4 regions of the Pseudomonas sp. WHRI 8519 genome follow, and region 2 is predicted to be linked to each of the others. Evidence: predicted binding sites of a transcription regulator. Region 2 holds the regulator's gene; each other region holds the start of a gene.
The links. Region 2 encodes FliA, which starts transcription of late flagellar genes. Its sites were predicted from a motif close to CTAAAGTTTNNNNNNNNNNNGCCGNTAA; they were not measured.

Region 1 (7,837 bases), 2.2 Mb from region 2:
TGCTGGTCGTCGTCGTCCTGGTGTTCGGCACCAAGAAGCTGAAGAACTTCGGCAGTGACCTCGGCGAATCGATCAAGGGCTTCCGCAAAGCCATGAACGAAGAAGAAAGCAAACCCGCCGAGCAGACCCCACCGCCTGCCCAGCCGGTACCGCCCGTGCAGAACACCGCACAACAACCACAGGGCCAGACCATCGAGGGCCAGGCCCAGCCGGTCCAAGAGCCGCAGCGGAAAGACTGAGCCATGTTCGGCATGAGTTTCAGCGAGTTACTGCTCGTCGGCCTGGTAGCGCTGCTGGTGCTCGGCCCCGAGCGCCTGCCCGGTGCCGCGCGTACTGCAGGGCTGTGGATCGGCCGGCTCAAACGAAGCTTCAATTCGATCAAGATGGAAGTCGAGCGCGAAATTGGCGCCGATGACATCCGCCGCCAGTTGCACAACGAGCACATCATGCAGATGGAACAGGAAGCCAAGCGCATCCTCAACCCGCTGACGCCGCCTGCCCCGCCACCCGCTGCAGGGGCCACCGAGCAGCCCGTTGCCACGCCAACGTCGGCACCGGTAGCGCCTGCCCCTGCACCTGGGCAGCCCGAACAGTCTCAACCGCCGCGAGCCCCATGAGCGAAAAACCGCAAGACGACCAGCCCATGCCGCTGGTCTCGCACCTGACCGAACTGCGCACCCGCCTGCTGCGCTGCGTGGCTGCCATCTTCCTGATCTTTGCCGGGTTGTTCTCCTTTGCCCAGCAGATCTACACCTTGGTCTCGGCACCACTGCGCGAACACCTGCCGGCCCACGCCACGATGATCGCCACCGACGTGGCCTCGCCGTTCTTGACGCCGTTCAAGCTGACCATGATCGTTTCGCTGTTCCTGGCGATCCCGTTCATCCTGCAGCAGATCTGGGGTTTCATCGCCCCGGGCCTGTATCGCCACGAGAAGCGCATCGCCATCCCCCTGCTGGTGTCGAGCATCTTCCTGTTCTACGCCGGCATGGCCTTCGCCTACTTCCTGGTGTTCCCGTTGATCTTCGGCTTCTTCGCCAGCGCCACGCCGGAAGGCGTGTCGATGATGACCGACATTTCCAGTTACCTGGACTTCGTCATGACGTTGTTCTTCGCCTTCGGCGTTGCCTTCGAGATCCCGGTCGCGGTGGTGCTGCTGGTGTGGATCGGCGTGGTCGACGTGCAATACCTGAAGAAAATCCGCCCCTACGTGATCATCGGCTGTTTCGTGGTCGGCATGATCCTGACCCCGCCCGACATCTTCTCGCAGACCTTGCTCGCCGTGCCGATGTGGCTGCTGTTCGAGATCGGCGTGTTGTGCGGCAGCCTGATCCGCAAGCGCAGCCATGCCGAAGACGAAGCGGCAAACGACCATAACGACCAGCCGCCAGCGACCCAGCCGTGAATCTTTTGCTTCTTGAAGAGGCCGACTTCGTGTCGGCCGACCGCGTCGTCCTTGCCGATCGGCGCTTCACCCATATGCAGGAAATTCACCGCGTAGTGGTCGGCGACAGCCTGCGCGTAGGCCGCATCAATGGCCTGATGGGCACCGCTACCGTGGTACGCCTGGCACAGCACGAAGCCGAGCTTGAAGTCGGCTTCGACCAGCCGCCGCCGGCCAAGCTGCCGCTGACGCTGGTGCTTGCCGTGCCACGGCCGAAAATGCTGCGCCGGCTGTTCCAGACCGTCGCCACGCTGGGGGTACAGCGGTTGATCCTGGTCAACAGTTACAAGGTCGAGAAAAGCTTCTGGCAGACGCCGTTCCTCAGCCCCGAGAGCATCCGCGACAACCTGATACTGGGCCTGGAACAGGCCCGCGACACGGTGCTGCCCGAGGTGCTCATCGAAAAACGCTTCAAACCGTTCGTCGAAGACCGCCTGCCCGCGATCGCCGAAGGCACCTTAGGCCTGGTCGGCCACCCCGGCCCCTACCCCGCCTGCCCGCGCGCCGTCGAAGGCCCGGTAACACTGGCCATTGGCCCCGAAGGTGGCTGGATTCCGTACGAAGTCGAACTGCTGGGCAAGGCAGGGCTCGCGCCAGTACAGCTCGGTGACCGCATCCTGCGTGTGGAAACCGCCGTAACAGCCTTGCTCTCAAGGATTTTCTGACAAACGGGTCAGGTTTTTCCCATCAAGTTTCCACGGCGCAGGCCGATGCCTAGGCAACACAACAATAATCCGTGCTGCCAAGTTTACCGGGGAGTCGAACATGTTCCGATGGGTTACCGAAACGCTGGGAAATGTGAGCGTCAATCGCAAATTGGGGCTGGGCTTTGGCCTGGTACTGTTACTGACCCTGGCCATCACCTTCACGGGCTGGCAAGGCATGGACAGCATCATCGACCGTGGTGACAAGCTGGGCAATATCTCGGTCATCAGCCAAGGCACCCAGGAACTGCGCATCGCGCGGCAGCACTACCAGCGCGAACGCAGCGAAGCGGCGATCGGCGAACTGGAGAAGGCCCTCGCTAGCCTCGACCGCCAGATCAGCCTGATGCTTGGCCAGATCGAACAGCCCGTCGATCATCAGCGCCTGCAGCAACAGCAGGAGGCGGTGCGCAAATACCAGCAAGCTTTCGCCGACCTCAAGCAGGCCGGGCAACGCCGCGAAGCCAGCCGAAGCGTATTGGGTGACAGCGCCGACAAGGCAGCCGCACTTATCAGCAAGGTGCAGGAACGCCTGCTGCAAGCCGGCGACATCACGCCCTATCACAGCACGGTAGAGGTCAGTGCCCTGCTCCAGCAAGCACGCTTCCAGGTGCGCGGCTACACCTACAGTGGCGATGCGAACTACCAGCAGACTGCGCTCAACGCCATCGACCAGGCCATGACCAACCTCAAGGCGCTACCCGCCAAGCTGCCCGCCGAATATGCCGCCAGCCTCGACGACGCGTTGTCGGCCCTCGCCGCCTACCGCGATGCGGTCAACCAGTTCGGTAGCGCGCAATTGGCCAGTGATCAGGCCCTGCAGGTGATGACTGATCAAGGCACCGTGCTGATGGATAACAGCCAGAAGATGACGGTTTCGCAGACCGAAGTCCGCGATGCAGGCTCGCGCCAGGCGAAGGCCCTGCTTGCCTGCGCCACGGCACTGGCATTGGTGCTGGGCCTGATCGCGGCCTGGGCCATCACTCGGCAGATCATCGTGCCACTGCGCCAGACACTGGCCGCCGCCGAGCGCGTGGCCAACGGCGACCTGCGCCAGGACCTTCTGGCAACCCGTCGTGACGAGCTGGGGCAGTTGCAGGCCAGCATGCAGCGCATGACCCAAGGCCTGCGTGAACTGATAGGGGGTATCGGTGACGGTGTCACGCAGATCGCCAGCGCCGCCGAAGAGCTTTCGGCGGTAACCGAACAGACCAGCGCCGGGGTCAGCAACCAGAAGGTCGAAACCGACCAGGTGGCCACCGCCATGAACGAAATGGCGGCCACCGTGCATGAGGTGGCACGCAACGCTGAGCAAGCCTCGGAAGCGGCCCTGATGGCCGACCAACAGGCGCGTGAAGGTGATCGGGTGGTCAGTGAAGCCGTGGCGCAAATCGAGCGCCTGGCCGGTGAAGTGGTCAACTCCAGCGAGGCGATGAACCAGCTCAAGGCCGAAAGCGACAAGATCGGCAGCGTGCTGGATGTGATCAAGTCGGTGGCCCAGCAGACCAACCTGCTGGCGCTGAATGCGGCCATCGAAGCGGCGCGGGCCGGTGAGGCCGGACGCGGCTTTGCCGTGGTCGCCGACGAAGTGCGCAGCCTGGCGCAGCGTACCCAGCAGTCCACCGAAGAGATCGAAGAGCTGATTGCCGGCTTGCAAAGCGGGACCCAGCGAGTGGCCAGCGTGATGGACGCCAGCCGCCAGCTCACCGACAGCAGCGTCGAGCTGACCCGCCGCGCGGGCACTTCGCTGGAGACCATCACCCGGACCGTATCGTCGATCCAGGCGATGAACCAGCAGATTGCCACCGCCGCTGAACAGCAAAGTGCAACCGCTGAGGAGATCAACCGCAGCGTGATCAATGTGCGGGATATCTCCGACCAGACCTCGGCGGCGAGCGAGGAGACGGCCAGCTCCAGTGTCGAGCTCGCGCGGCTGGGCACCCACCTGCAAGACCTGGTAAGGCGCTTCAGGCTGTAAACCCGTACTGGCCCCATCGCCGGCGAGTCGGCCGTGGGGCCAGTGTGAATTCCCAAGCGCGCTGCTGAAATTTCCTACCCAATTCTCAGGTCAAGTCCTACAAGCCTTCCGCCGATGGGCAGGGGTGTCATGCCAGTAAAACGCCGGCATGGCTCCCCTACTCAACTGGATGGAGACTTGCCATGTTCGGCTACCTCAACCGCAGGATTGGCAACATCAGCGTCGGCGCCAAACTCGCTCTGGGTTTTGCCGTGGTACTGCTGCTCACCGTGGCCACTGCCGTCAGCGGCTGGCGCGCCCTGGACGGCGCAATTACGCGCTCCGAGCAGCTCAGCGAAATTGGCCAGATCAATGATCTGGTCAAGGACCTGCGCGCCGAGCGCATCACCTACAGGGTGTTGGCCGATGATGCCAGCAAGGCGCAGATCAGCCGCATCCTGCAACAGCTCGACGCCGGGCTGAGCGCGCTGCAGCAACGCAGCAGCGTCGATGAATCACGCCAGATGCTGACTCAGAAGCTGCAATTGCTGCAGCGCCTTCAGGACAATTTCGCCACTTTGCAACGCACCGTTGAAAGCCGGCGTGGCTTGCGCGAGGCCATGCAGGCGCAAGAGCAGAAGCTCAACGCTGTGATCGACGAACTGGAAACCCAGGCCTTGCTGAAGATGCCTGCCGACAGCCAGCAAAGTGGCCTGCTGGGCCTGATGGACAGCCTCACCCGGCACGTGGACGGCGCCAACCAGCAAAGCCTGGTGCCGGCGTACACCTTCTCGCCGCTGGAGGACTTCAGCAAGGTCGGCCAGGCGGCGCTGGATGCTGCTGACAAAAGCCTCGCTCAACTGATCCAAGCCCTCGCCCCCTTGGGCCTTGCGCGGGCAGTCATGGACCAGCCCGGCGTGGAGCTGGGGAAATACCGCACCAGCCTGGAGCAGTACCGCCGCGCCGCCTTGCGTGTCGAGCAATTGCAAAACGACATGGAGCAGATGGGTAACGAACTGCGTGCCGTGAGCCTGGAGCTGGGTCAGAGGAAGGTCGAGCAGCGCGACAGCGAAGCACTGGCCGCCCGTTCGCTGCTGACCAGCGTTGCGCTGCTGGCGCTGCTGGTGGGTGTAGCGGCCGGCTGGCTGATCACCTTGCAGATCACCCAGCCGCTACGCCAGACCCTGGCGTTGGCAGCGCGCATTGCCCGGGGTGACCTGAGCCAGGTGGAGTCTGTAGATCGTCGTGACGAAATGGGCCAGTTGCAGGCCAGCATGCAGAGAATGACCTTGAGCCTGCGCGAGCTGATCGGCGGTATCGATCAGGGTGTCGGCCATCTGTCACAGGCCGCCACGCAACTGGCCGCCAGCAGCGAGGACACCAAACTGCGCATCAGCCAGCAACGCGAGGAAACCGATCAGGTTGCCACGGCCATGAACCAGATGAGCGCCACGGTGCAGGAAGTGGCACAGAACGCCGAACAAGCCTCGCTGGCGGCAACCAACGCCGACCAGCAGGCCCAGCAGGGTGATCAGGTGGTGACTGAAGCCATAGGCCGTATCGAGCAGCTGGCCAGGCAGATGGACGATTGCCTGGCAGCGATGCAACATCTGGCGGGCGAAAGCCAGCGCATCGGCAGCATTCTCGACGTGATCAAGTCGGTCTCCGAGCAAACCAACCTGTTGGCGCTGAACGCCGCCATCGAGGCGGCGCGAGCAGGTGAGGCCGGGCGTGGCTTTGCCGTGGTGGCTGACGAAGTGCGCGGCTTGGCCCAGCGTACGCAGCAGTCGACGGAGGAGATCGAGCAGTTGATCGAAAGCTTGCACAACGGCACCGACGAGGTGACCAGCCTGCTCGACAACAGCAAGCGCCTGACCGAGCAGAGTGTCGAGCTGAGCCGCAAGGCGGGGGATGCGTTGAGCCAGATCACCGATACGGTGTCGAGCATCCAAGGCATGAACCAGCAGATTGCCACGGCCAGCGAGGAGCAGAGTGTGGTGGCCGAGCAAATAAACCGCAGCGTCATCAGCGTGCGCGACGCGTCGGACCAGACCAGTGCAGCCAGTGAACAAACGGCAGCCTCAAGCGGCGAGCTCGAGCAGCTAGGACAGCAGCTGCGAGGCATGGTCGGCCGTTTCAGCCTTTGAGAGCTGCAAGCTGCAAGCTGCAAGCTGCAAGCTGCAAGCTGCAAGCTGCAAGCTGCAAGCTGCAAGCTGCAAGCTGCAAGCTGCAAGCTAAAGCCGAACGCGGTGGACCGGCCATCACCGCTCGGCTTGTAGCTTGTAGCTTGTAGCTTGTAGCTTGTAGCTTGTAGCTTCACGCTAAGGCCGAACGCGGTGAACCGGCCATCACAGCTCAGCTTGTAGCCTGTAGCTTGCAGCTTGTGGCTTATAGCTCGCAGCTTGCAGCTGCTCTCAGAGCACTTGGCGCAGGAAGGTCTGGGCGCGGGGATCCTTAGGTGAGGCAAAGAACGCCGCGGGCGGCGAGTCTTCCAGCAGTTTGCCGTGATCGAAGAACAGTACGCGGTCAGCCACTTCCCTGGCAAAGCCCATCTCATGCGTCACGCAGACCATGGTCATGCCTTCCTGGGCCAAAGTCTTCATCACGTCCAGCACCTCACCGACCATCTCCGGGTCCAGCGCCGAGGTTGGCTCGTCGAACAGCATCACCTTCGGCTCCATCGCCAGCGCACGGGCAATCGCCACCCGTTGCTGCTGACCACCGGAAAGCCGCGAAGGGAACTCATTGGCCTTCTCCGAGATGCCCACCTTTTCCAGCAACGCCCGCGCCTTGGCCTCACGCTCGGCCTTGCCACGCTTGCGCACGACCTTCTGCGCCAGGCACAGGTTTTCCAGCACCGTCATGTGCGGGAACAGGTTGAAATGCTGAAACACCATGCCGACTTCCCGGCGGTAGGCGTTGATGTCGGTCTTCGGGTCTTCCAAGCGCAACCCGTTGATGGCCACATGGCCCTCGTCGAAATGCTCCAGCCCGTTGAGGCAGCGCAGGAAGGTCGACTTGCCGGACCCCGACGGGCCCAGCACCACCACCACTTCACCCTTCGCCACCTGGGTGGTGACGTTGTCCACCGCACGCACCACCTGGCCTCGGGTGTCGAATACCTTCAAAAGGTCACGGACTTCAATCACTTTGCGCAAGCCTCCGCTCGAGCCGGCTGGCCAAATGCGACAGCGGCAGGTTGATCAGCAGGTACAGGCCTGCCACGCAGAACCAGATCTCGAATGTCGAGAACGAAGTGGTGATGGCCTCACGGCCGCTCTTGGTCAGTTCGGTGATAGCGATCACCGAGACCAGCGAGGTGTCCTTGACCAGGCTGATGAACTGCCCGGCCAGGGGAGGCAGCACGCGCTTGAAGGCCTGCGGCAGGATCACATGGCGCATCGACTGGCTGGCGTTCAGGCCCAGCGAGCGGGCGGCCTCGTTCTGCCCTTTGGCGATCGACTGCACGCCGGCACGCACGATCTCGGCCACGTAAGCACCGGTGAACAGCGCCAGCGCCGCCACCCCGGCGAACTCCCGGGACAGGTTGAGCACGGTACCGATGAAGAAGTAGAAGATGAAAATCTGCACCAGCAGCGGCGTGCCGCGCACCAGTTCGACATACACGGTCGACAGGTCACGCAGGGTCGGGTTGTTCGACAACCGGCACAACCCGGCGAACAGGCCGATCACCAGGCCGAGCGCACCGGACACCACCGAGATCCACAAGGT
Region 2 (7,837 bases):
GTTGTAGCAGTCCGACTCGCTCAGACGGTCGGCGGCGTCCTTGTCCATCAGGCCCTTTTCCACCGCCTTGGCGCGCAGAATGTTAGGGTCCATGCCTTTGCCGTCATCGGAGATCGACAGCAGGATGTGGTCACCCTCCTGCTCGGCCGACAACACCACGCGGCCGGTACGCGCCTTGCCCGACGCTTCACGCTCTTCAGGCATCTCCACACCGTGGTCAACCGCGTTGCGCACCAAGTGCACCAGGGGGTCGGCCAATGCCTCGACAAGGTTCTTGTCCAAGTCGGTCTCTTCACCGACCAGTTCCAGGTTGATCTCTTTCTTCAACTGGCGGGCCAGGTCGCGGACCAGGCGCGGGAAGCGGCCGAAGACTTTCTTGATCGGCTGCATACGCGTTTTCATCACCGCGGTCTGCAGGTCGGCAGTGACCACGTCCAGGTTCGACACGGCCTTGGACATGGCCTCGTCACCGCTGTTCAGGCCCAGGCGCACCAGGCGGTTACGCACCAGCACCAGTTCGCCGACCATGTTCATGATCTCGTCCAGGCGCGCCGTATCGACGCGCACGGTGGTTTCCGCTTCGCTCACCGCGTGCTTCTCGGCAGCAGGTGCAGGCGCGCGGGCCGGCGCGGCGGGCTTGGCCGCCGCAGCAGGTGCAGGTGCAGGTGCAGGTGCCGGCTTGGCCACAGGCTGGCTGTGCGCCTTGGCGGCCACAGGGGTGGCAACGGCGGCGGGCGCTTCGGCGGTGACCGCATCGCCGGTGAACTTGCCTTTGCCATGCAACTGATCGAGCAGTGCCTCGAACTCGTGCTCGCTGATTTCATCGCTGCTACCGGCAGCTGGCGCTTCGCTGGCCACCGGAGCCACGGCAGCAGGCAGCGCATCCGCCTGGAACGTGCCCTTGCCGTGCAGCTGATCGAGCAGCGACTCGAATTCTTCGTCAGTGATCTCGTCGCTGGCTGGCGCGCTGGCAGAAGCGGCCACAGGCTCTGTGGCAACGCCTTCGGCCGAGAACTGGCCCTTGCCGTGCAACTGGTCGAGCAACGATTCGAATTCGTCGTCGGTGATCTCGTCACCCGAACCGGACAGCGTTTCGCCTTGCAGCTGCTGTTCGGCAGCGGCTGCCTGGGCTTTGACCGCATCGAGCGAGTCGAGCAGCTGCTCGAATTCGGTGTCGGTGATGTCGGCCTCGGCGGCAGGTTCGGCCGGCGCAGGCGCAGCCTCGACCACCGGCGCAGCCGCTTCAGGGCCAGCCGGCTCGGCCAGGCGTGCCAGGGCCGCCAGCAACTCGGGCGTGGCCGGGGTGACTTCACTGCGCTCGCGCACCTGGCCAAACATGCTGTTGACCGTGTCCAGTGCTTCGAGCACCACGTCCATCAGTTCCGCGTCGACCCGGCGCTCACCTTTGCGCAGGATGTCGAACACGTTCTCGGCGATATGGCAGCACTCCACCAGCTCATTGAGCTGGAGGAAGCCGGCGCCCCCTTTTACAGTGTGGAAACCGCGAAAGATCGCATTGAGCAGGTCGGCATCATCGGGCCGGCTTTCCAGCTCGACCAGTTGCTCGGACAGTTGCTCAAGAATTTCGCCGGCTTCTACCAGGAAATCCTGAAGGATTTCTTCATCGGCGCCGAAGCTCATTAAACGTGCTCCTCAAAAACCCAGGCTGGACAGCAGATCATCGACATCGTCCTGACCGGACACGACGTCTTCACGCTTATCGGCATGAATCTGCGGACCTTCACCCCGAGCCGGATATTTTTCTTCATCTTTTTCCGCGCGCAGCTGTTGGTGGTCATGTTCGATACCGGCAAAACGGTCGACCTGACTGGCCATCAGCACGAGCTTGAGCAGATTGCTTTCGACTTCGGTCACAAGCGCAGTCACCCGCTTGATCACCTGGCCGGTCAGGTCCTGATAGTCCTGAGCCAGCAGAATGTCATTGAGGTGGCCGGATACCTTGCGGTTACCTTCAGCGCTGTGCGTCAGGAAACTGTCGACACGCTTGACCAACTCGCGAAATTCCGGCGCAGCGACTTCGCGGCGCATGAAACGCTGCCAGTCGACACTGAGGCTCTGCGCTTCAGCAGCCAGGTCGTTGAGCACGGGCGTGCTCTCCTCCACCAGGTCCATGGTGCGGTTGGCGGCGCCTTCAGTCAGCTTGACCACATAGGACAAGCGTTCGGTGGCATCGGTGATCTGCGAGACTTCCTCGGCCTGCGGCATGCGCGGGTCGATCTGGAAGCTGACGATCGCACTGTGCAGCTCGCGCGTGAGCTTGCCGACTTCCTGATACAAGCCGCGGTCGCGGGTCTGGTTGAGCTGATGAATCAGCTGCACCGCCTCGCCGAACCGGCCCCGTTCCAGGCTTTCGACCAGTTCCTGAGCATGCTTCTTCAGGGTTGACTCAAACTCCCCCAAAGACGTTTGTGTTGATTCCATGGCGCCCCCTGACTTTGTTCAGCCGTTGACGCGTTCGAAGATCTTCTCGATCTTTTCTTTGAGCACCTGGGCGGTGAACGGCTTGACCACATACCCATTCACACCGGCCTGAGCCGCTTCGATGATCTGGTCGCGCTTGGCTTCGGCCGTCACCATCAGTACCGGCATACCCTTCAGGCGCTCGTGGGCACGTACCTTGCGCAGCAAGTCGATACCGGACATGCCAGGCATGTTCCAGTCGGTCACCAGGAAGTCGTAATGGCCGCTTTCGAGCATCGGCAACGCCGTGGTGCCGTCGTCAGCTTCGTCGGTATTGGTGAAGCCCAGATCACGCAACAGGTTCTTGATGATCCGCCGCATCGTCGAAAAGTCGTCAACGATGAGGATTTTCATGTCTTTGTTCAATTAGACCTCCAAGCAGTCTCAAACGCGCTCGGCCCCGAGCGCGCATTCAATCAATTCGGTACAACGTGAAAACGACTGCAACGACCCCGGGCTCAACGCGCCCGCCATTCCCCAAGACGGCTGCGCAAACGCGCGGCGCACTGGCTGTGCAGCTGGCTGACACGCGATTCGCTGACCCCCAGTACCTCACCGATTTCCTTGAGGTTCAGCTCTTCGTCATAGTACAGCGCCAGTACCAGCCGCTCGCGCTCCGGCAGGTTGGCGATGGCATCGGTCAGGGCGGCCTGGAAGCGCTCGTCCTCCAGGTCGCGCGACGGCTCGACCTGGCCACTGGCGCCCTCCTCGTGCAGCCCTTCGTGCTCGCCGTCCTGCAACAGGTCGTCAAAGCTGAACAGGCGGCTACCCAGGGTATCGTTCAAAATCCCGTAGTAATCATCGAGACTCAACTTGAGTTCGGCCGCAACTTCATGATCTTTAGCGTCGCGGCCGGTTCTTGCTTCCACAGCGCGCATCGCATCGCTGACCATACGCGTGTTGCGGTGCACCGAACGCGGTGCCCAATCACCTTTGCGTACCTCGTCGAGCATGGCGCCGCGGATGCGGATGCCGGCGTAGGTTTCAAAGCTGGCGCCCTTGCTGGCGTCGTATTTGTTGGCGACCTCAAGCAAGCCGATCATGCCGGCCTGGATCAGGTCTTCCACCTGCACGTTGGCAGGCAGGCGCGCCAGCAGGTGGTAGGCAATGCGCTTGACCAGCGGCGCGTAGCGTTCAACCAGATCGTACTGGGCGTCTTTGGACGCCTTGCTGTACATCTTGAACCCGCTCGCACTCATAGGACCGGCCCTGCACTGGTTGGCTGCACCAGGCGTTCGACGAAGAACTCCAGATGCCCGCGCGGGTTGGCCGGCAGCGGCCAGCTGTCGACCTTCTGGGCAATGGCCTTGAAGGCCAGCGCACACTTGGAACGAGGGAAGGCTTCGTAGACTGCCCGCTGCTTCTGCACCGCCTTGCGCACACACTCGTCATACGGCACGGCGCCGACGTATTGCAGGGCAACGTCAAGGAAGCGATCAGTGACCTTGGTCAACTTGGCGAACAGGTTGCGCCCTTCCTGCGGGCTTTGCGCCATGTTGGCCAGCACGCGGAAACGGTTCATCCCGTAATCGCGATTGAGCAGCTTGATCAGCGCGTAGGCGTCGGTGATCGAGGTCGGCTCGTCGCACACCACCAGCAGCACTTCCTGGGCTGCACGCACGAAACTGACTACCGAGTCACCAATCCCCGCAGCGGTGTCTATCACCAGCACGTCGAGGTTGTCGCCGATCTCGCTGAAGGCCTGGATCAGCCCGGCATGCTGGGCCGGCGCCAGGTGCACCATGCTCTGGGTGCCGGAGGCCGCCGGCACGATGCGCACACCGCCCGGGCCCTGCAACAGCACGTCGCGCAGCTCGCAGCGCCCTTCAATGACATCGGCCAGGGTGTGTTTGGGGGTCAGGCCCAGCAACACGTCGACGTTGGCAAGGCCCAGGTCGGCGTCAAGCAGCATGACCCGGCGGCCGAGTTCGGCCAGTGCCAGGGACAGGTTCACTGAAACGTTAGTCTTGCCGACGCCACCTTTGCCACCGGTCACGGCGATCACCTGTACGGGATGCATGCTACCCATGTTCGTTGTTCACCTTGTCTCGCTTGGACCCAAGCCACACGTGGGGCATGACAGCGGTCCCCTTGGTGTAGGTATTTTGCATACGCTTGATCATCAACCCGCTCTCCTTGGGTTGTGATAGAGATCAGCGAACATGTCGGCCATGGCCTCTTCGCTGGGCTCATCCTGCAACTGCACATTGACCGCGCGGCTAACCAGTTGGTGCGCCCGCGGCAAGTGCAGGTCGTCAGGAATGCGCGGGCCATCGGTAAGATAGGCGACGGGCAGTTCATGACTGATGGCCAGGCTCAGCACATCGCCGAGGCTCGCCGTTTCATCGAGTTTGGTCAGGATGCAGCCGGCCAGGCCACAGCGCTTGTAGCTGTGGTAGGCGGCCGTCAGCACCTGCTTCTGGCTGGTGGTGGCCAGCACCAGGTAATTCTTCGCAGCGATGCCGCGGCTGGCCAGGCTTTCCAGCTGCATGCGCAGGGCCGGGTCGCTGGCCTGCAGGCCGGCGGTATCGATCAGCACCACGCGCTTGCGCAGCAGCGGCTCCAACGCCTGGGCCAGCGACTGGCCGGGGTCTACATAAGTCACCGGCACGTTGAGGATACGCCCCAGGGTCTTGAGCTGCTCCTGGGCACCAATGCGGAAACTGTCCATGCTGACCAGGGCCACGTTCTGCGGGCCGTACTTGAGGACATAGCGCGCCGCCAGCTTGGCCAGCGTGGTGGTCTTGCCCATACCGGCAGGGCCGACCATGGCGATCACGCCACCCTCTTCGATCGGCTCGATCTCCGGCACTTCGATCATGCGTGCCAGGTGCGCCAGCAGCATGCGCCAGGCCTGGCGTGGCTCTTCGATTTCGGCGATCAGGTCCAGCAGCTCGCGGGCGATCGGCCCGGACAGGCCGATGCGCTGCAGCCGGCGCCAGAGGTTGGCCTGCGCCGGTTTGCTGCCTTGCAGCTGGTTCCAGGCCAGCGAGCCGAGCTGCACTTCCAGCAGCTCGCGCAGGCCCGACAGCTCAGAGCGCATCGCATCGAACAAGCGCGGGTCGACCGCTGCCGGCGCAGCAGGTGCTGCAGGGGCCGGCACGTCCACATGCGGTTCGATCAAGGGCTGCGAGGCGGTCAGCGACTGCCCGGCGAACAATTGGCGGCTGCCTTCGCTGGCATCACTGCGGTTGTCCAGCTCAGCCTGGGCAGTGGCGATGCGCGTCTGGGTCTTGCGCAGCTCTTGCTCGAGCTCGGCATTGGGCACGCGCGGGGCCAACGCGGACAGTTTGTAGTCCAGCGCGGCCGTCAGTTCGACACCGCCAGCGATGCGCCGGTTACCGATGATGGCGGCGTCGGAGCCCAGCTCATCACGGACCAGCTTCATGGCCTGGCGCATATCGGCGGCGAAAAAACGCTTAACTTGCATAACCCACTACCTCAGCCGTTGGGGCCCACGGTGGCAACGATGGTGACTTGCTTGTTATCCGGTATTTCCTGATACGCCAGAACATGCAAATTCGGTACAGCCAGGCGGCCGAAGCGCGACAGCATGGCACGGATCGGGCCGGCCACCAGAAGGATGGCCGGCTGGCCCTGCATCTCCTGACGCTGGGCCGCTTCAATCAACGAACGCTGCAGCTTTTCGGCCATGCTCGGCTCCAGAAGAACACCGTCTTCCTGACCTTGCCCGGCCCTTTGCAGACTATTGAGCAAAATCTGTTCCAACCTTGGCTCAAGCGTGATCACAGGCAGCTCGGACTCAACGCCGACAATGCTTTGCACGATGGCGCGACACAATCCGACGCGCACTGCCGCCACCAGCGCGGCGGTATCTTGACTCTTACCCGCATTATTGGCGATGGCCTCGGCAATGCTGCGGATGTCACGCACCGGCACCTGCTCGGCGAGCAATGCCTGCAGGACCTTGAGCAGGCCCGACAAGGAAATGACACCCGGCACCAGTTCCTCTGCAAGTTTAGGCGAAGCCTTGCCCAGCACCTGCAGCAATTGCTGCACTTCCTCGTGACCGATCAGTTCGTGGCAATGCTTCTGCAGGATCTGGTTGAGGTGCGTGGCCACCACGGTACTGGCGTCGACCACGGTGTAGCCCAGCGACTGCGCCTGGGCACGCTGGCCGATATCGATCCACACCGCTTCCAGGCCGAAGGCCGGGTCACGCGCGGCGATGCCGTTGAGGGTACCGAAGACCTGCCCAGGGTTGATGGCAAGCTCGCGGTCCGGGTAGATCTCGGCCTCGGCCAGAATCACGCCCATCAGCGTCAGGCGATAGGCGCTGGGCTGCAGGTCGAGGTTGTCGCGGATGTGCACGGTGGGCATGAGGAAGCCCAGGTCCTGGGAGAGCTTTTTGCGCACGCCCTTGATCCGAGCCAGCAGTTGCCCACCCTGGTTGCGATCGACCAGCGGGATCAGGCGGTAGCCGACTTCCAGGCCGATCATGTCGATCGGCGTCACGTCATCCCAGCCAAGCTCCTTGGTTTCCATCGCCCGTTGCGGCGACGGCAGCAGGTCCTGCTGGCGCTGCGCCTCTTGCTGCGCGGCGACCTTGGCCTTCTGCTGCTTCTTCCACACCAGGTAGGCACCACCGCCGGCCACCAGCCCAAGGCTGAGGAAAGCGAAGTGCGGCATGCCTGGCACCAGGCCCATGACGATCATCAAGCCTGCCGATACCGCCAGCGCTTTGGGCGAATCGAACATTTGCCGGTTGATCAGCTTGCCCATGTCCTCGGAGCCGGAAGCACGGGTCACCATGATCGCGGCAGCGGTGGACAGCAGCAGTGATGGCAATTGCGCCACCAAACCGTCACCAATGGTCAGCAGCGCATAGACCTTGCCGGCCTCGCTGAAGGACATGTTGTACTGGAGCATGCCAATGAGCATGCCGCCGATGAGGTTGATGAACAGGATCAGCAGGCCGGCGATGGCGTCACCGCGCACGAATTTGCTGGCACCGTCCATCGAACCGTAGAACTCGGCCTCCTGGGCGACTTCGGCGCGTCGCGCCTTGGCCTGGGCCTGATCGATGAGGCCGGCATTGAGGTCGGCGTCGATTGCCATTTGCTTGCCGGGCATGGCGTCCAGCGTGAAACGCGCGCTCACTTCAGAGATGCGCCCGGCACCTTTGGTGACCACCACGAAGTTGATGATCATGAGGATGGCGAACACCACTGCACCGACGACGTAGTTGCCGCCGATCACCACGTCACCGAAAGCCTGGATCACTTGGCCCGCAGCGCCATGGCCCTCCTGGCCGTGGAGCATGACCACACGCGTGGAGGCGACGTTCAAGGCCAGCCGCAACAGCGTCGCCACCAGCAAAATGGTGGGGAACGCG
Region 3 (7,837 bases), 2.6 Mb from region 2:
TGGTGCGCCTATCGGCAGAAGAGCTGACTCAAGCGCTGAATGAGGTTCGCCCGTTCCGCCGGCTGGAAGGGATCGACCTGACGCGTTATGCCTTCGGTACGGTGTTCGTCGACCCACCACGTGCGGGTATGGACCCGGATACGTGCGAGCTGACGCGGCGCTTCGAACGGATTCTGTACATCTCGTGCAACCCGGAAACGCTGGCGGCCAACATCGAGCAGTTGCAGGACACGCACCGCATCGAACGCTGTGCGCTGTTTGACCAGTTCCCGTATACCCACCACATGGAAAGTGGGGTATTGCTGGTTCGACGCTGATTGGCGGAAATTGGGGCCGCTTTGCGGCCCCAGTTGTATCAGAAGTCGAAGAAGACCGTCTCCCCTTCCCCCTGAACACGGATATCGAAGCGATATGCCGTCTTGCCGTCCACCTCGCAACGCTTGGCAATCAAGGTTTCACGGCGCTGCGGCTGCTCGATCAGGTTGAGCACCGGGCACTTGGCGTTCGCCTCGGCCTCATCCTCGAAGTACAGCCGCGTGTGCAAGTGGATGTTGATGCCGCGGGCAAACAGGCTGATGTTGATGTGCGGGGCCATCGGCACACCGGCAGCGTTGTTCACCACCCCCGGTTTGACGGTCTGGACGGTCCACTCACCGGCATCGAAGGTGGTGGCGGTGCGACCGAAGCTGTTGAAGGCGTTTTCCAGGTTGTAGTCATCCTGGTACTGGCCATTGGCATCGGCTTGCCAGAGTTCAAGGAATGAATCGCGGATCAAGTGGCCGTTGCCGTCGTACACATGGCCGATCAACAGGATGTGTTCACCCGGCGCCTCTGGCTTGGCCATGCGGTTCCAGATTTCCTGGTCACGGGTGGGGTTACCGGCCGCTTCCAGGGCCAGGCCGATGTGTACGTAGGGGCCGGCGGTCTGCGAGGGGGTTTCCGGCAGCAGTTCGATTGGCATGGCGGGGTCCTCAGCAGTTTTCGAAGTGGGTCTTGCGCTGGCCGCGCAGCACGATGTCGAAGCGGTACGCCAGGCAATCCATGGGGTTGGCGTTACTCATGTCGAGCTTGGCGATCAGTTGCTGCACCGCTTCAGGGTTGGCGATCGACTTGACGATCGGGCACATCGGGATCAGCGGGTCGCCCTCGAAGTACAGCTGGGTGATCAGCTTGGTGGCGATCGACGGGCCGCTGATACCGAAGTGGATGTGCGCCGGGCGCCAGTCGTTCGGGCCGTTGCGCCATGGGTAGGGGCCGGGCTTGATGGTGCGGAAGCTGTAGTAGCCATCACTGTCGGTCAGGCAGCGGCCGACGCCACCGAAATTCGGGTCCAGCGGGGCCAGGTAGCGATCGTTCTTGTGGCGATAACGGCCACCGGCGTTGGCTTGCCACATTTCTACCAAGGTATTGGGCACTGGCTTGCCGTATTGGTCGACGACGCGGCCGGCAACGATGATGCGCTCACCAATCGGCAGGCCACCGTTGTTGAAGTTGAGCAGCAGGTCATGGTCGTGGGCGCCGAAGCCCAGGTGGGTGAAATCCGGGCCGGTGGTTTCGCTGATCGACTGCGGAATGCTGACCAATGCCTGGCGCGGCGAGCGGGCAACAGAAGTCTTGTAGTCGGGCGTCAGGGCCTTGGGGTGCCAGTTGCGATCACGGATCACGAAGCGGCTGTTGTCCTGGGCGGGCATGCCGTTTTCCTCTCTTGGAGTTATCAAAACACCTGTGGTTCGCAGGCGGACTTGCAGTTTCGGATAGGTCGAAGCAGATGAATATTGAATTCCGCCCACCGTTACTTAACCAAATGGTTATGCATTAGTACCTTTGGCTGGCGTGAACTAACCTATGTCTTCATGTTTCACGCTCTGGAGTGCACTTCATGGAATGGCGAAAAGGCCGTCGTAGCGACAACGTGGTCGATGCCCGTGGCCAAGGTGGCGGCGGTGGTGGCATGCGCTTTGGCGGTGGCAAGGGCCTCGGGCTCGGGGCCATCCTTCTGATCGTCGGCATCGGCTGGCTCACTGGCCAGGACCCGCTGCAGATCCTCGGTCAGCTCACCGGGCAAATGGAACAGCAGCAGGCTCCAAGCAGCGTGGGCAACAAGGCCCCAGCGGCCAACGACGAGCAGGCCCAGTTCGTCGCGTCGATCCTGGGCGACACCGAAGACACCTGGAAGGCGTTGTTCTCCCAGGCTGGCAAGCAGTATCGCGAGCCCAAGCTGGTACTGTTCAGCGGCCAGGTCAATTCCGCCTGCGGCTTCGCTTCAGCGGCGGTGGGGCCGTTCTACTGCCCTGCTGACCAAAGGGTGTACCTGGACATGTCGTTCTTCCGTGAAATGGAAACCCGCTTCGCCGCTGCCGGCGACTTCGCTCAGGCCTACGTGATCGCCCACGAGATCGGCCACCACGTGCAGACGTTGCTTGGCGTGTCGGCCAAGGTCGATGCGGCGCGCCGCGCAGGCCAGCGCCTGGAGGGTGAAAATGGCTTGCTGGTGCGCCAGGAGTTGCAGGCCGACTGCCTGGCCGGGGTATGGGCATACCAGGCGCAGCAACGGCTGAACTGGCTTGAGCCGGGGGATGTCGAGGAAGCGCTGAATGCAGCCAATGCCATCGGTGATGACCGGCTGCAGCAAAAAGGCCAGGGGCGCGTGGTCCCGGACTCCTTTACCCATGGGACCTCGGCGCAGCGGGTGCGGTGGTTCAAGGCCGGGTTTGCCCAAGGCGACGTGAACAGCTGCGACACGTTCAGTGCGCCCAACCTTTGACGTTTCGAGGCCCCCCTGCGCATGGCATGCCAGCTGCCGTGCGCGGTGTCGCAATTGAGTCGAAAAAGCGTTTCAGCTTCCCCGCCATTTGCCGATAACCCCTGCACGATTCAGCGGGCATCCAGAACAACAACGCCTAGCGATCGACAATTGATCAAGTGAGCGAAATCATTTCTGGAGAGCGTGCATGAACAGCTGGTTTGCCAACATCAGCGTCAACCTCAAACTCGGCCTGGGCTTCGGCCTGGTGCTGGTCCTCACCGGCCTGCTGGCCCTCACCGGCTGGACCAGCCTGGGCAGCCTCATCGACCGCAGCAACTGGATGGGCGACATCGGCAAGCTCAACAAAGACCTGACCGACCTGCGCGTCGCGCGCTTGCAGTACATGATCGCCAATGGCGACGATGCTGCAGCAGCGAACACCCAGGCCAAGCTGGATGCCTTCAGCAAACAGCAGCAATACCTGGTCAGTACTTTCAAGAGCCCGGAAAACGTCAAGCTGCTCAAAGAGCTCGGCCAGACCATCAGCGAGTACGAAGTCTCGCTGAACAAGATGCGTGCAGGCTACAAAGGCTCGCTGGCTGCACGTGACGCGATGAACGTATCGGCAGCCAAGGCCGACGAGGCCATGGAGCTGCTGGGCGAGGAGGTCATGGGCCGTCCCGAGGCCGATAGCGTGCGCCTGGCTCAATACCAACTGATCAGTAAGGCGCGCCAGCAACTGCTGCAAGTGCGGGTGGATGTGCGCGGTTACATTGCCGACAACTCTGCGGCCAACGAACAAGCCGCCCTGCGCCAGCTGGAGGCGGCCCTTGCCGAGATCGACACCCTGAAGCGTCAGCTGCCCGCCGAAGCCACGCGGGTGCAGCAGTTGGAGCAATCGATACAGACCTACCGTGAAGCCGTGCGCCAGTTCCGCGCTGCAGTCGCCGAAATCACCACCGCCCGTGCCGAGATGACCGTGCAAGGCGGCGACATCGTCAAGCGCAGCGATGCGCTGTACAAGATCCAGATCGACCGCCGCGACGCCGAGAGCGCCCAGGCACGCAGCCTGCAGACCATCGCCACGTTGCTGGCCTTGCTGGTCGGTGTGCTGGCAGCGGTGCTGATCACGCGCCAGATCACCCGGCCGCTGCACGACACATTGCAAGCGGTGGAGCGCATCGCCGGTGGCGACCTCACCCACGACCTAAGGGTTACCCGCCGCGACGAGATCGGCGTGCTGCAACAGGGCATCGCCCGCATGGGCACCACCCTGCGCGAGCTCATCACCGGCATCCGCGACGGTGTCACACAGATCGCCAGCGCCGCTGAGGAACTGTCGGCGGTCACCGAGCAGACCAGCGCCGGCGCAAACAGCCAGAAGGTCGAAACCGACCAGGTCGCTACCGCCATGCACGAAATGGCCGCGACCGTTCAGGAAGTCGCGCGCAATGCCGAACAGGCTTCCCACGCAGCCACCGGTGCCGACAACGAAGCACGCGCAGGTGATCGCGTGGTTGGCGAAGCGATCAGCCAGATCGAACGCCTAGCCGAGGAAGTGCACCGCTCCACCGAAGCCATGAACCTGCTGCAGCAGGAAAGCCAGAAGATCGGCAGCGTCATGGATGTGATCAAGTCGGTAGCCGAACAGACCAACCTGCTGGCGCTCAACGCAGCCATCGAAGCGGCCCGTGCCGGTGAGGCAGGGCGTGGTTTTGCCGTGGTCGCCGACGAAGTGCGTGGTTTGGCCCAGCGCACGCAGAAATCCACCGAAGAGATCGAAGAATTGGTGGCAGGCCTGCAACACGGTACCCAGCAAGTGGCCAACGCCATGCAAGGCAGCCGCACCCTGACCGACAGCAGTGTCGAGCTGGCGCGCAAGGCCGGCACTTCGCTGGAAAACATCACCAGCACGGTGTCGAGCATCCAGTCGATGAACCAGCAGATTGCCGCAGCAGCCGAGCAGCAGAGCGCGGTGGCTGAGGAGATCAGCCGCAGCATTCTGAATGTGCGCGATGTGTCGGAGCAGACCGCAGCGGCCAGTGACGAGACGGCGGCGTCCAGTGTCGAGCTGGCACGCCTGGGTGGGCACCTGCAGACGCTGGTCAGCCAGTTCCGGGTCTGACCTTAGCCTGTTGAGGCACGCTTGGCGGCCCCTTGCCGCCAAGCCGGCTCCCTCGATAGCGATGGGAGCCGGCTTGCCCGCGATACTGGCAGAGCTGGCAGCCGGTTATTTAACGACCATCCCCACCCCGCGCCCACGCGGATCCGAAGCCGTCTCAAGCTTCGCCCCGTTGACGCGGATCGCCTGGATATCCCCCATCTCCCAGCCCTGATCCTCGAGCACATAACCCATCTTCTTCAGCTCATCGGCCACCGGGCCGGTAAGCGGTGCATAGCTGTCGAAGTAGATGGTGTCCTTGGGCAGCAACTGGTGGTGCACCCGCTGCGCCGCGACGGCCTTGTCCAGGGGCATGCCGTAGTCGTACAGGTTGTTCATCACCTGGAAGATCGAAGTGAAGATCCGCGAGCCGCCCGGTGTACCGATCACCAGTTCGACCTTGCCATCGCGGGTCATCAGGCTGGGGCTCATGGACGACAGCATGCGCTTGCCCGGCTCGATGGCGTTGGCATCACCGCCCACCACACCGAAGGCATTGGCTGCGCCTGGCTTGGCGCTGAAGTCGTCCATTTCGTCGTTGAGCAGGAAGCCCGCGCCCTTGACCACCACACCACTGCCGTAGTCGAGGTTGAGGGTATAGGTATTGCTGACCGCGTTGCCCTGTTTGTCGACGATCGAGAAGTGCGTGGTCTGGTGCGGCTCAAGCCCCGGCTTGACATCCTCGGTGGCGGAGATGGCCTTGGCGTTGACCTGCGCGGCGCGCTTGGCCAGGTAGTCCTTGGCGATCAGCTGGTCGACCGGCACCTTGGTGAAGGCCGGGTCGCCCAGGTAGTCGGCGCGGTCGGCGAACACACGCTTCTCGATCTCAGCCAGCAGGTGAATGTATTGCGCCGAGTTGTGTGCCACGCCTTTGAAGTCGGCCGCACGGTCTTCCTTGATGCCCAGCAACTGGGCCAGGGCGACGCCGCCGGAGCTTGGCGGTGGCGCGGTGTAAACCACGTTGCCGCGCCAGCTCAGGGCCATGGGCTCACGCCAGACGGCCTTGTAGTCCTTGAGGTCTTCTTTGGTGATCAGGCCTTTGTCGGCCCGCATCTGCGCCACCAGCAGATCAGCGGTCTTGCCTTGATAAAACTCGCTCACGCCTTTGTCGGCAATACGTTCAAGGGTCTGGGCCATTTCTGGCTGTTTGAACAGCTCGCCGACCTTCATGGTGCCGAAATAGTCGTTGAAGTTGGTCGCGGTCTTGAACAGGCCCTGGGCGTCGTTGCGGTACTGATACTGCTTTTCGGCAATCTTGAAGCCGTTTTTCGCATAGCCGATGGCGGGGGTCAGCAGCTCGCTCCAGGGCAGCTTGCCGAATTTCTTGTGCGCTTCCCACAGGCCCATTACCGTGCCAGGCACGCCGGCTGCGCGCACGCCGACCAAGCTGAGGTTCTCGATGACCTCGCCTTTTTCGTCCAGGTACATGTTGCGGGTCGCGGCCTTGGGCGCCACTTCTCGGTAGTCGAGGAAGTACGGCTTGCCATCGACGAACAGGGTCATGAAACCACCGCCACCGATGTTGCCGGCCTCTGGGTAGGTCACCGCCAGGGTGAAGGCGGTGGCTACTGCCGCATCCACCGCGTTGCCGCCCTTTTTCAGGATGTCGGCGGCCACCTGTGCGCCATATTGATCAGGGGCGGCCACCGCGCCACCCTCCAGGGTGACCGCATAGGCCGATGAACAGCTCAAGATCGCCGCGCCGAGAGCCATGGACTGGAACAGGACAATACGCATGACACTTCCTTGGTGTTGTTTTTGTTGATCACCCAGTAAGGCCGAAGCCTGTCGACTGTGCAATCACCTGTAGGAAGTTTCGCCGCCAATGGACAGGATTTGTCGCGTTCAGGCAACTCAGCAGGCGTACATCGCCAGTTTGCGCTGGATGAAGTCGAGGAAGCACTGGATGCGCAGGGCCAGTTGCGTGTTGCGGTAATAAACAGCGTGGATAGGCTGGCGGTAGCCGTTGGTGGCAGCGCTCAGAATAACCTGCAGTCGGCCGGCGCGGATGTCCTCGTGGGTCATGAAGTGCGAGAGGCTGACGATACCCTCCCCGGCCAGCGCCAACTGGCGCAGGGTCTCGCCGCTGGAGGCGAGCAGCGCCGGGCGAATCGGCCAACGGTCGCCTTGGGCATGGCGCAGCGGCCACTGGTTGAGTGACTCGGGCTGGCTGAAACCGAGCAGGCAGTGATGGTTCAGGTCTTCGACATGCTGCGGTGTACCGTGTCGCTGCAGGTAAGCCGGACTTGCAAGGATTTGCACCGGGCTGCAGCCCAGCGAACGGGCGTGCAGGCTGGAGTCGGCCAACTCACCGATGCGGATCGCGACGTCGGTACTCTGCTCCAACAGGTCGATGATCAGGTCATCGGTGTTCAATTCCAGCTCGATATCGGGGTACTGGCTGCGAAATTCGCCGATCCAGGGCAGGATCGCATGCAGCATGAACGGCGCTGCGGCATTGATGCGCAAGCGCCCGGAAGGTGTCTGGCGGTTCATCGACAGGCGCTCTTCCATGTCGTCCATTTGCTGGAGCACCAGCCGAGAACGCTCGAGGAAAAAGCGCCCTTCTTCGGTCAGGTCCATGCGCCGGGTGGTGCGATTGACCAGCGTAGTGCCCAGCTTTGCCTCCAGGCGCGCCAAGGTGCGGCTGACCGCCGAAGGCGTCTGGCCCAGTTGCTCGGCGGCAGCGGAAATCGAACCGCAGTCGATGACGGCGACGAATACCTGGAGTTCTTCGGATCGGGTTTTCACAGGATTGACCACACAATGGATAGGCCGTGATTGATAGCGGGTGATCGGCGCCTGTGCAAGGGGCCGCTTCGCGCCCAGTCGCCGGCAAGCCGGCTCCCACCCCGACCGCGCTGTGCTTCAGGCCTGGGCTTTACCTGTGGAAGCAACTGTCTTGCTCAATTTCTAAAAGTTGCCGCAAT
Region 4 (7,837 bases), 1.3 Mb from region 2:
CGGTGCCCTTGAGCAGCGGCATGCGCACGATGCGGTTACGCAGGCCATGGCTCTTGTGCAGGTACGGGATCTTCTCGGCTTCCCAAGCGGCGGCGGAGGCCGCCACGTGGTCCTTGAATTCCTGGCTGGCGCGCGGGTCGTTGGTGTCGTCCCACTCCAGCAGGGTTTGCAGCAACTCCGGGTGCGAGCCGGAGCAGTGGTAGCACTCGCGGTTGTTTTCCAGCACCAGCTTCCAGTTGGCCTTTTCCATCAAGGTGGTTTGCACTGCCACCTTGGTGTTCTCCATGTCATACGGTTCCATGTAGTGGTCCAGGGTGGCCAGGAACTCGTCGATCGCAGGTGGGTTTTCCGCCAGGCTGATGAAGATGTAGCCACCGGCGACTTTTACGTTCACAGGCTTGAGGCCGTACTCTTTCATGTCGAAGTCGGCGCCCATTTCAGTACCTGCGAACAGCAGGCGACCGTCCAGTTCATACGTCCACTGGTGGTAATGGCAGACCAGCTTTGCCACTTTGCCTTTCTCGTTGACGCACAGGCGCGAGCCACGATGGCGGCAGACGTTGTGGAAGGCATGCACCTTACCTTCGCTTCCGCGCACCACGATGATCGGGTTCTTGCCGATCTGCAGGGTGATGTAGTTGCCCTTGGCCGGGATTTCGCACGTCATGCCGGCAATCAGCCATTCCTTGTGGAAGATCTCCTGCATGTCGATCTGGAACAGACGCTCGTCGGTGTAGAACGGCTGGGGCAGCGAGTAGGTGCGCTCGCGGGTCTGCAGCATCTCGGCGGTGGCCTTGCGTGCAGCTTCCAGTGGATCGCCCAGGCTCAGGGTTGCGGTGACGTCCATCGTGTAATCCTCGGGGCCGTAGGCGGCCGGCAAAAGGTGGCTAATCGTTGTTGTGGTGCCGCAAGAGCATCTGTGAAAAAACAGCAGGTTCTTTTGCCGTGGAGTGTGCGTCCGAAGACGCCGCGAACCGTATCCATGGGCGACATGGCCGATTTGAATTACGACGCGCCAGCCCTTGTAGCACGGGGCTGGTCGCGATAAGCACGCCGATGTCGCAGGCAGGAATGTGCGACGCCTTCAGCTTGCGCATTATCGCAGCCATGAAAAGGGCCATTAGTCGGCCGCTGGAGATGAACATGTCCGATACTTTCCTCAATCCGGTCACCACCCAGACCTGGGCCAATGGCCGCCACATCGTGCGTTGCGTCAAGGTCATCCAGGAGACCTGGGACGTGCGCACCTTCTGCTTCATGGCCGACCAGCCGATCATGTTCTTCTTCAAGCCTGGGCAGTTCGTCACCCTGGAACTGGAGATCGAAGGCAAGCCGGTGATGCGCTCCTACACCATCTCCAGTTCGCCGTCGGTGCCCTACAGCTTTTCGATCACCGTCAAGCGGGTGCCAGGCGGGCATGTGTCCAACTACCTGCACGACACCATGCACGAAGGCTTTGAAGTGCCTGTGCACGGCCCGGTGGGGCTGTTCAACGCCATCGACTTCCCGGCGGGCAAGGTGCTGTACCTCTCTGGCGGTGTCGGTATCACGCCGGTGATGTCCATGGCCCGCTGGTTCTACGACACCAATGCCAATGTCGACATGGTGTTCGTGCACAGCGCTCGCTCCCCCAAGGACATCATCTACCACCGCGAACTGGAGCAGATGGCTTCCCGCATCCCCAACTTCAGCCTGCACATCATTTGCGAGAAGCACGGCCTGGGTGAGCCTTGGGCGGGTTATCGCGGCTATCTTAACCAACGGCTGATGGAACTGATCGCGCCCGATTACATGGAGCGCGAGGTGTTCTGCTGCGGCCCGACGCCCTACATGACTGCGGTCAAGCGCATGCTCGAGGCGGTCGGCTTCGACATGAAGAACTACCACGAGGAGTCGTTCGGCGCGACGCCGGCAGAGGCCAAGGCCGATGCCGTGGAGCATGCCGAGCAGGCGGCCGATGCGCCGGAAGTGGACGTGTCCGAGCTCAACCTGGTGGAGTTCATCGGCAGCGAGAAGAGCATCCGGGTCGTTCCTGGCGAGACCGTGCATGCGGCGGCGGCCAAGGTCGGGCTGATGATCCCCAAAGCTTGCGGCATGGGCATCTGCGGGACCTGCAAGGTGCTCAAGCTGGGTGGCGAGGTGGAGATGGAGCACAACGGCGGGATTACCGAGGAAGATGAAGCCGAGGGCTATATCCTGTCGTGCTGCAGCGTACCCAAAGGGGACGTGCGGATCGATTACTGATCCGCTAATGGCTGGGGCTGCCTTGCAGCCCAATCGCCGGCAAGCCGGCTCCCACAGGATGGACTGCCCCCAAGAGGTTGGACACCAATCCAATGTCCTGGGGCAGGCCATTTTTGGGAGCAATGGTTTTACCCGATTTCTAACGGCTGGCGCAGACCCTGTGGGAGCCGGCTTGCCGGCGATTGGGCCGCAAAGCGGCCCTGGTGCTCTCAGGTGCGAAAGCGCGCCACCAGCCCATTCAAATCCACAGCCAGGCGCGACAGCTCTGCGCTCGCTGCGCTGGTCTGATGTGCGCCGGTCGCGCTCTGCACCGACAAGTCATTGATGTTCACAAGGTTGCGGTCAACCTCACGTGCTACCTGGGCTTGTTCTTCCGCCGCGCTGGCGATTACCAGGTTGCGTTCATTGATCTGCGCCACTGCCCCGGCAATGGTGTCCAGCGCCATACCGGCGCCCTTGGCGATGTTCAGCGTCGACTCGGCGCGTTCGGTGCTGGTGCGCATCGATTCGACCGCCTGTTCGGTGCCGCCTTGGATGCTGCCGATCATCCGTTCGATTTCGCTGGTCGATTGCTGGGTACGGTGTGCCAGCGCACGCACTTCATCCGCCACCACCGCAAACCCACGGCCCGCTTCGCCGGCCCGCGCCGCTTCGATGGCCGCATTGAGCGCCAGCAGGTTGGTCTGGTCGGCCAGGCCGCGGATCACATCCAGTACCTTGCCGATGTCGCGTGATTGTTCGGCCAAGTGAGTGATCAGTTTGGCGGTGGCCTGCACATCACCGCTCATCCGCTCGATGGCGCCTACGGTTTCCAGCACCAGGTCACGCCCGTCGCCGGTCGAGCGGCTGGCTTCGCTGGAGGCTTCTGAGGTGCTCACAGCGTTACGCGCCACTTCCTCGACGGCGCTGGTCATTTCGGTCACCGCCGTGGCGGCCTGCTCAATCTCATTGTTCTGCTGTTGCAGGCCACGCGCGCTCTCGTCGGTAACGGCGTTCAGCTCTTCGGCGGCCGACGCCAGCTGGGTAGCGGAGCCAGCGATCTGCTGCAGGGTGTCGCGCAATTTTTCCTGCATGCGCCCCATCGCGCGCAGCAGGCGCGCGGCCTCATCGGTGCCTTCGGCGCGGATGGTATGGGTCAGGTCACCGTCGGCAATCTGCTCGGCGGCCTTGAGGGCTTCGTCGATAGGTTTGACGATGCTGCGGGTCAGCAGCAACGCGCAGAGGAAGGTCAGCACGGCTGCGGCAACCAGCAGGCCGACTACCAGGACGAAGGCCGCTGAGTACTGGTTGGCGGCGGTTTCGTTGGTCGCGCGGGTCTGGTCGGTGTTGATCCGCACCAGGGTGTTCATGACTTTGTTGATTTGCTCGGAGTTGGCCAGCAGGTCGCGGTTGAGCAGGTCACGCAGTTCATCAGTGCGGTTGGCCTGGCTCAGGCTGCGCATGCGCGATTCCAGCTGACGGTACTGGTTGAGCAGTTCGGTGTACTGGTCGAAGGCGGCCTGTTCGTCTGCCGCGCTGATCAGTGGCAGGTAGGCCTGGCGAGCGCGGTCGATCTCGGCGTTGCGCTGGTCCAACAGGTTGAGGGTGTCGCGCTGTACTTCCGGTTCGCGGTTGAGCAGCAATCGGTAGGAGAGGGTGCGCAGGCGCAGGTTGAGCGAGGTCAGCTCGTCCAGGGTCTTGATACTGGGCACGCTGATGTTTTCGATGGCAAGGCCCGCCTGGCGGATGTTGCCCATCTGCATGAGCGAGAAGATACCAAGGCCGAGCATGAGCAAGCCGATCAAGGCGAACCCGAGCAAGGCGCGGGGGGCGATATTCATGTTGCGTAGGGACATGGCGGGACGAATCCAGGCAAAAGGAGTGGACGCGTTCCCTGCGACGAAATATGACTTGCCTGGCTATCGGTCGTGACCGGCCAGTCTTGAGTGTGAACGGCAAAAATTGTGAGCCTGCTATCCATTTACCTGACCGGCGGTTGACCCAAGTCGGAACAAGGCGCCCGATACCCTGTCAATCTGCGGGTTAGAAACCTTGAGATTCCGATATTTAATGGCGAGTGCTCACACTTTTCTTTATCGTGTGCGCCCTTTGCAACAACCCGAGATAGACCCCATGCTGGAAGCCTCCCTGAATCAACTCGAGCAACTGGTCAGCGACCTGATGCAGAAAAACGCTCAACTCACCGAGCAGAACACCACGCTTGGCCAGGAACTGGCCCAAGCCAAGGAAGAGAACGAAACCCTGCAACTGTCGTTGATGGAGCAGGAAGAAAAGCACGGTGCCACCGCTGCGCGCATCCAGGCGCTGGTTGAACGCGCCAGCGCAGGTGTCGTCGGCGCATGAGACTGCAAGCGCAGCCGGTCAATGTCGTGTCGATCCTCGGCAACGACTATTCGATCAAGGCGCCCGAAGGCCAGGAAGAAACCCTGGCGCAGGCGGTACGCATGCTCAACACCGCCCTTGCCGAAACCAAACGTTCGTACCCGACCCTGATCGGCGATAAGCTGCTGGTGCTGGCCGCCCTGAATCTGTGTTCCAAGCAGGTTGAACTGCAGAAGGAACATCAGCAGACACTGGAGCGTACACAGGCACAGATCGACGCCACGGTGGACGCGATCGTTCGGACCATCGCCGAGCAGTAAAAGCACGCTGTCAGTACTGCGGGGACGGGTTTGCCTGCCCCCGCAGTGTCTTCAACCTTGTCGCAGGTCGCTGGTATTAATGGATACCTGAGTGTATACACTTTCCCCCAAACAATTATTCCTGGGGAGGAAGGGGCATGGGTATCTGGCGTCGAAGTATCCAGTGGCAATTGATCGCGAGCATGGGCGCGGCACTGCTGGCGAGCATCCTGGTGGTCGTGATCATTTTCACCGTAGCGCTCAACCGCCTCACCGATCGCTATCTGGTCGACACAGCCCTCCCGGCCAGCATCGAAGCCATCCGCAACGACATCGAGCGAATGCTCGGCAAGCCGCTGGTCGCCGCAGCCGACATCGCCGGCAACACGCTGCTGCGTGACTGGCTGGCCGCTGGTGAAGACGCCGGCGAAATGCCACGCTTTATCGAATACCTGCAGGCCGCAAAGCAGCGCAACCAGGCCTTCACCACGCTTTTCGCCTCGACCGAAACCGGCCACTACTACAACGAAAATGGCTTGGACCGCACCCTCAGCCGCGACAACCCCAAAGACACGTGGTTTTACGGCTACATCGACAGCGGCGCCGAGCGCCTGATCAATATCGATATCGACGGTTCCACGGGCGAGCTGGCGCTGTTCATCGATTACCGTGTGGAAAAGGACGGCAAGCTGGTCGGTGTGGCCGGCATGGGCCTGCGCATGACCGAGTTGTCACAACTGATCCATGACTTCAGCTTTGGCGAGCACGGCAAGGTGTTTCTGGTACGTAACGATGGCTTGATCCAGGTGCATCCGGACGCTGCCCTCAGCGGCAAGCGACAGCTCGCGCAGCAGCTCGATGAACAGGCGGCCAAGGCGGTGATCAGCGGTGAGCCGGGTTTGCGCACCAGCCGATTCCAGCGTGATGGTGAAGACTTTCTGGCCTTGGGCTTACCCCTGCGCGACCTGAACTGGACCTTGGTTGCCGAGGTGCCGGAGGCAGAGATCTATGCACAGATGCGTCAGGCGCTCTGGCTTACCACGTTGATCGGCGGTGGTGTGGCGCTGCTCTCGCTGTTGCTGGTGGTGGTGCTGGCGCGTGGCTTGGTACAGCCTGTGCGCCGAGTGACTGCCGCGTTGGTGCAGATTGGTAGTGGCGGCGGCGACCTCAGCCATCGTCTGGACGATTCGCGTCAGGACGAACTGGGCGAACTGGCCCGCGGATTCAACCGATTTCTCGACAGCCAGCGCGGCCTGATCGGCGAAGTACTGCGCACCACCGAGCGTTTGCATCGTGCGGTCGAGCAGGTGACGCAGGTGGTGGACAACACGGCTGAACGTTCCGGGCGGCAGCAGGAAATGACCGAAATGGTCGCCACCGCCGTGCACGAAATGGGGCTTACCGTGCAGGACATTGCCCGCAACGCCGGCGATGCTGCGCAAGCTTCGCAGTCAGCGCGCGAGGAAGCCTTGCAGGCGCGTGAAGTGGTACGCCGGTCGATCCAGGGTATCGAGGGCATGTCGGGTGATATCGGCAAGGCGGCGGATGCGGTGGCGCAACTGGCCGACGAAGTCGCCTCCATCGATGAAGTGTTGGCGGTGATCCGCAGCATCTCCGAGCAGACCAACCTTTTGGCGCTCAATGCTGCCATCGAGGCGGCGCGGGCAGGGGAGATGGGGCGCGGCTTTGCCGTGGTGGCCGATGAGGTGCGGACGCTGGCGCGGCGTACCCAGGTGTCCACGGATGAGGTTCAGCAGATGATCCAGCGCCTCAAGCACGGCGCAGGTTCGGCGGTGACGTCGATGCAGGCGGGGCAGCAGGCGACGGGGAGTGGCGTGGCGTCGAGCCAGCGAACCGGGGCCTCGTTGGGGGCGATTACCGACCAGGTCGAGCACATCAGCGACATGAACCACCAGGTGGCCACGGCGACGGAAGAGCAGTCGGCGGTGACCGAGGAGATCAACCGCACGGTGCAGGGGATTTCTGACCTGGCCAGGCAGACCGCGGCGGAAGTGCAGGGGTGTCGGCAGGAGTGCCAGGCGTTGCGCGGGCTGGCCGATGACCTGGCCCGGCAGATGGGTGGGTTCAAGCTTTAAACACGCAGGCCAGGTTACGGTCCATCGTGACCAATGCCGCTCCCGGAGTGCCGGCGCCAATGGAAGCGGCGTTGCTACGGTGGGCGGCTAACCCAAAAGATGCTCATGCTGAGTCTTTGGTTTCAGTGATCCACCAAGATATGTTGTCCAGCACTTTATACTCGAACTGCTGTTCTTTGACCGAGTACTTGAGTTCGTCGCCGTCGCTGATGATTTCTAACTTATCGTCCTGCAATAAATTGACGAGCATGTATTTATCGGAAATGCCTTCAATTTCATAGCTTTCATCATGCGGTGTGATGAGATACACGATGGTTTCAGTGCTGTTTGCAGTGCGTTGCTCAATGGTTGCCTTGAGCGCATTCCGGGTTCTTTCACTGATTGAAACTTTTGCCTTTTGGGATTTATCCAGCGTGATTGCCACGCTCTCGTCGCCGTTGAGCCGTTCCTGCGAGATCTTGACCACGGTGCCTGAGGTTCCATGGTGGCTAAAGTAGTGCCCAGGCTTGAGAGCGCGGAAGTACTTGAGGTTCGCGGCTTCAATACCTGGCAATTCGTTATCGTTGATCAATATTTTAGTGGCCATGATACGTCCTCGTAAAACTCAGCCACTGAGGGTTGTGGCCCCGAAGAACATAAAAGCTCTGTGACGGGCTGCAAACTGGCAGAACTGTCAGGTGACATTCAGTGCAAGGCTGTTGTAAGCGTTGTTGAACAAGCGGTTTGGCGGGCCGTAAGGCCCGCCATGCAATTACGTCAGGCGCCGATGACGCTACGGATATCCGCTGCCAGTGAGCGCACCCGTTCCTCTTCGGTATCCCATGAACACATGAACCGCGCCCCGCCGCTGCCAATGAAGGTGTAGAAGCGCCAGCC

Region 1: ABRP30_RS02095 (methyl-accepting chemotaxis protein) is a predicted target of FliA. The motif match lies at 2,131-2,158, and genes of this name have one in related genera.
Region 3: ABRP30_RS03815 (methyl-accepting chemotaxis protein) is a predicted target of FliA. The motif match lies at 2,835-2,862, and genes of this name have one in related genera.
Region 4: ABRP30_RS26240 (methyl-accepting chemotaxis protein) is a predicted target of FliA. The motif match lies at 4,143-4,170, and genes of this name have one in related genera.

The regions. Positions count from the first base shown of each region.
Region 1 is NZ_CP167996.1:451,021-458,857, reverse strand. Features, by position in the region: gene ABRP30_RS02115 (twin-arginine translocase TatA/TatE family subunit) at 1-239, shown strand, start outside; gene tatB (Sec-independent protein translocase protein TatB) at 243-617, shown strand; gene tatC (twin-arginine translocase subunit TatC) at 614-1,405, shown strand; gene ABRP30_RS02100 (16S rRNA (uracil(1498)-N(3))-methyltransferase) at 1,402-2,109, shown strand; gene ABRP30_RS02095 (methyl-accepting chemotaxis protein) at 2,210-4,126, shown strand; gene ABRP30_RS02090 (methyl-accepting chemotaxis protein) at 4,309-6,252, shown strand; gene ABRP30_RS02085 (amino acid ABC transporter ATP-binding protein) at 6,520-7,254, opposite strand; gene ABRP30_RS02080 (amino acid ABC transporter permease) at 7,247-7,837, opposite strand, start outside.
Region 2 is NZ_CP167996.1:4,383,371-4,391,207, forward strand. Features, by position in the region: gene ABRP30_RS19920 (chemotaxis protein CheA) at 1-1,641, opposite strand, end outside; gene ABRP30_RS19925 (protein phosphatase CheZ) at 1,654-2,442, opposite strand; gene ABRP30_RS19930 (chemotaxis response regulator CheY) at 2,461-2,835, opposite strand; gene fliA (RNA polymerase sigma factor FliA) at 2,940-3,680, opposite strand; gene fleN (flagellar synthesis regulator FleN) at 3,677-4,510, opposite strand; gene flhF (flagellar biosynthesis protein FlhF) at 4,604-5,911, opposite strand; gene flhA (flagellar biosynthesis protein FlhA) at 5,923-7,837, opposite strand, start outside.
Region 3 is NZ_CP167996.1:837,674-845,510, reverse strand. Features, by position in the region: gene trmA (tRNA (uridine(54)-C5)-methyltransferase TrmA) at 1-317, shown strand, start outside; gene pcaG (protocatechuate 3,4-dioxygenase subunit alpha) at 356-961, opposite strand; gene pcaH (protocatechuate 3,4-dioxygenase subunit beta) at 972-1,691, opposite strand; gene ABRP30_RS03820 (neutral zinc metallopeptidase) at 1,880-2,764, shown strand; gene ABRP30_RS03815 (methyl-accepting chemotaxis protein) at 2,952-4,871, shown strand; gene ggt (gamma-glutamyltransferase) at 4,977-6,644, opposite strand; gene ABRP30_RS03805 (LysR family transcriptional regulator) at 6,762-7,658, opposite strand.
Region 4 is NZ_CP167996.1:5,721,221-5,729,057, reverse strand. Features, by position in the region: gene gbcA (glycine-betaine demethylase subunit GbcA) at 1-847, opposite strand, end outside; gene gbcB (glycine-betaine demethylase subunit GbcB) at 1,144-2,244, shown strand; gene ABRP30_RS26240 (methyl-accepting chemotaxis protein) at 2,454-4,079, opposite strand; gene ABRP30_RS26235 (hypothetical protein) at 4,357-4,587, shown strand; gene ABRP30_RS26230 (cell division protein ZapA) at 4,584-4,886, shown strand; gene ABRP30_RS26225 (methyl-accepting chemotaxis protein) at 5,024-6,961, shown strand; gene ABRP30_RS26220 (hypothetical protein) at 7,065-7,547, opposite strand; gene ABRP30_RS26215 (low specificity L-threonine aldolase) at 7,718-7,837, opposite strand, start outside.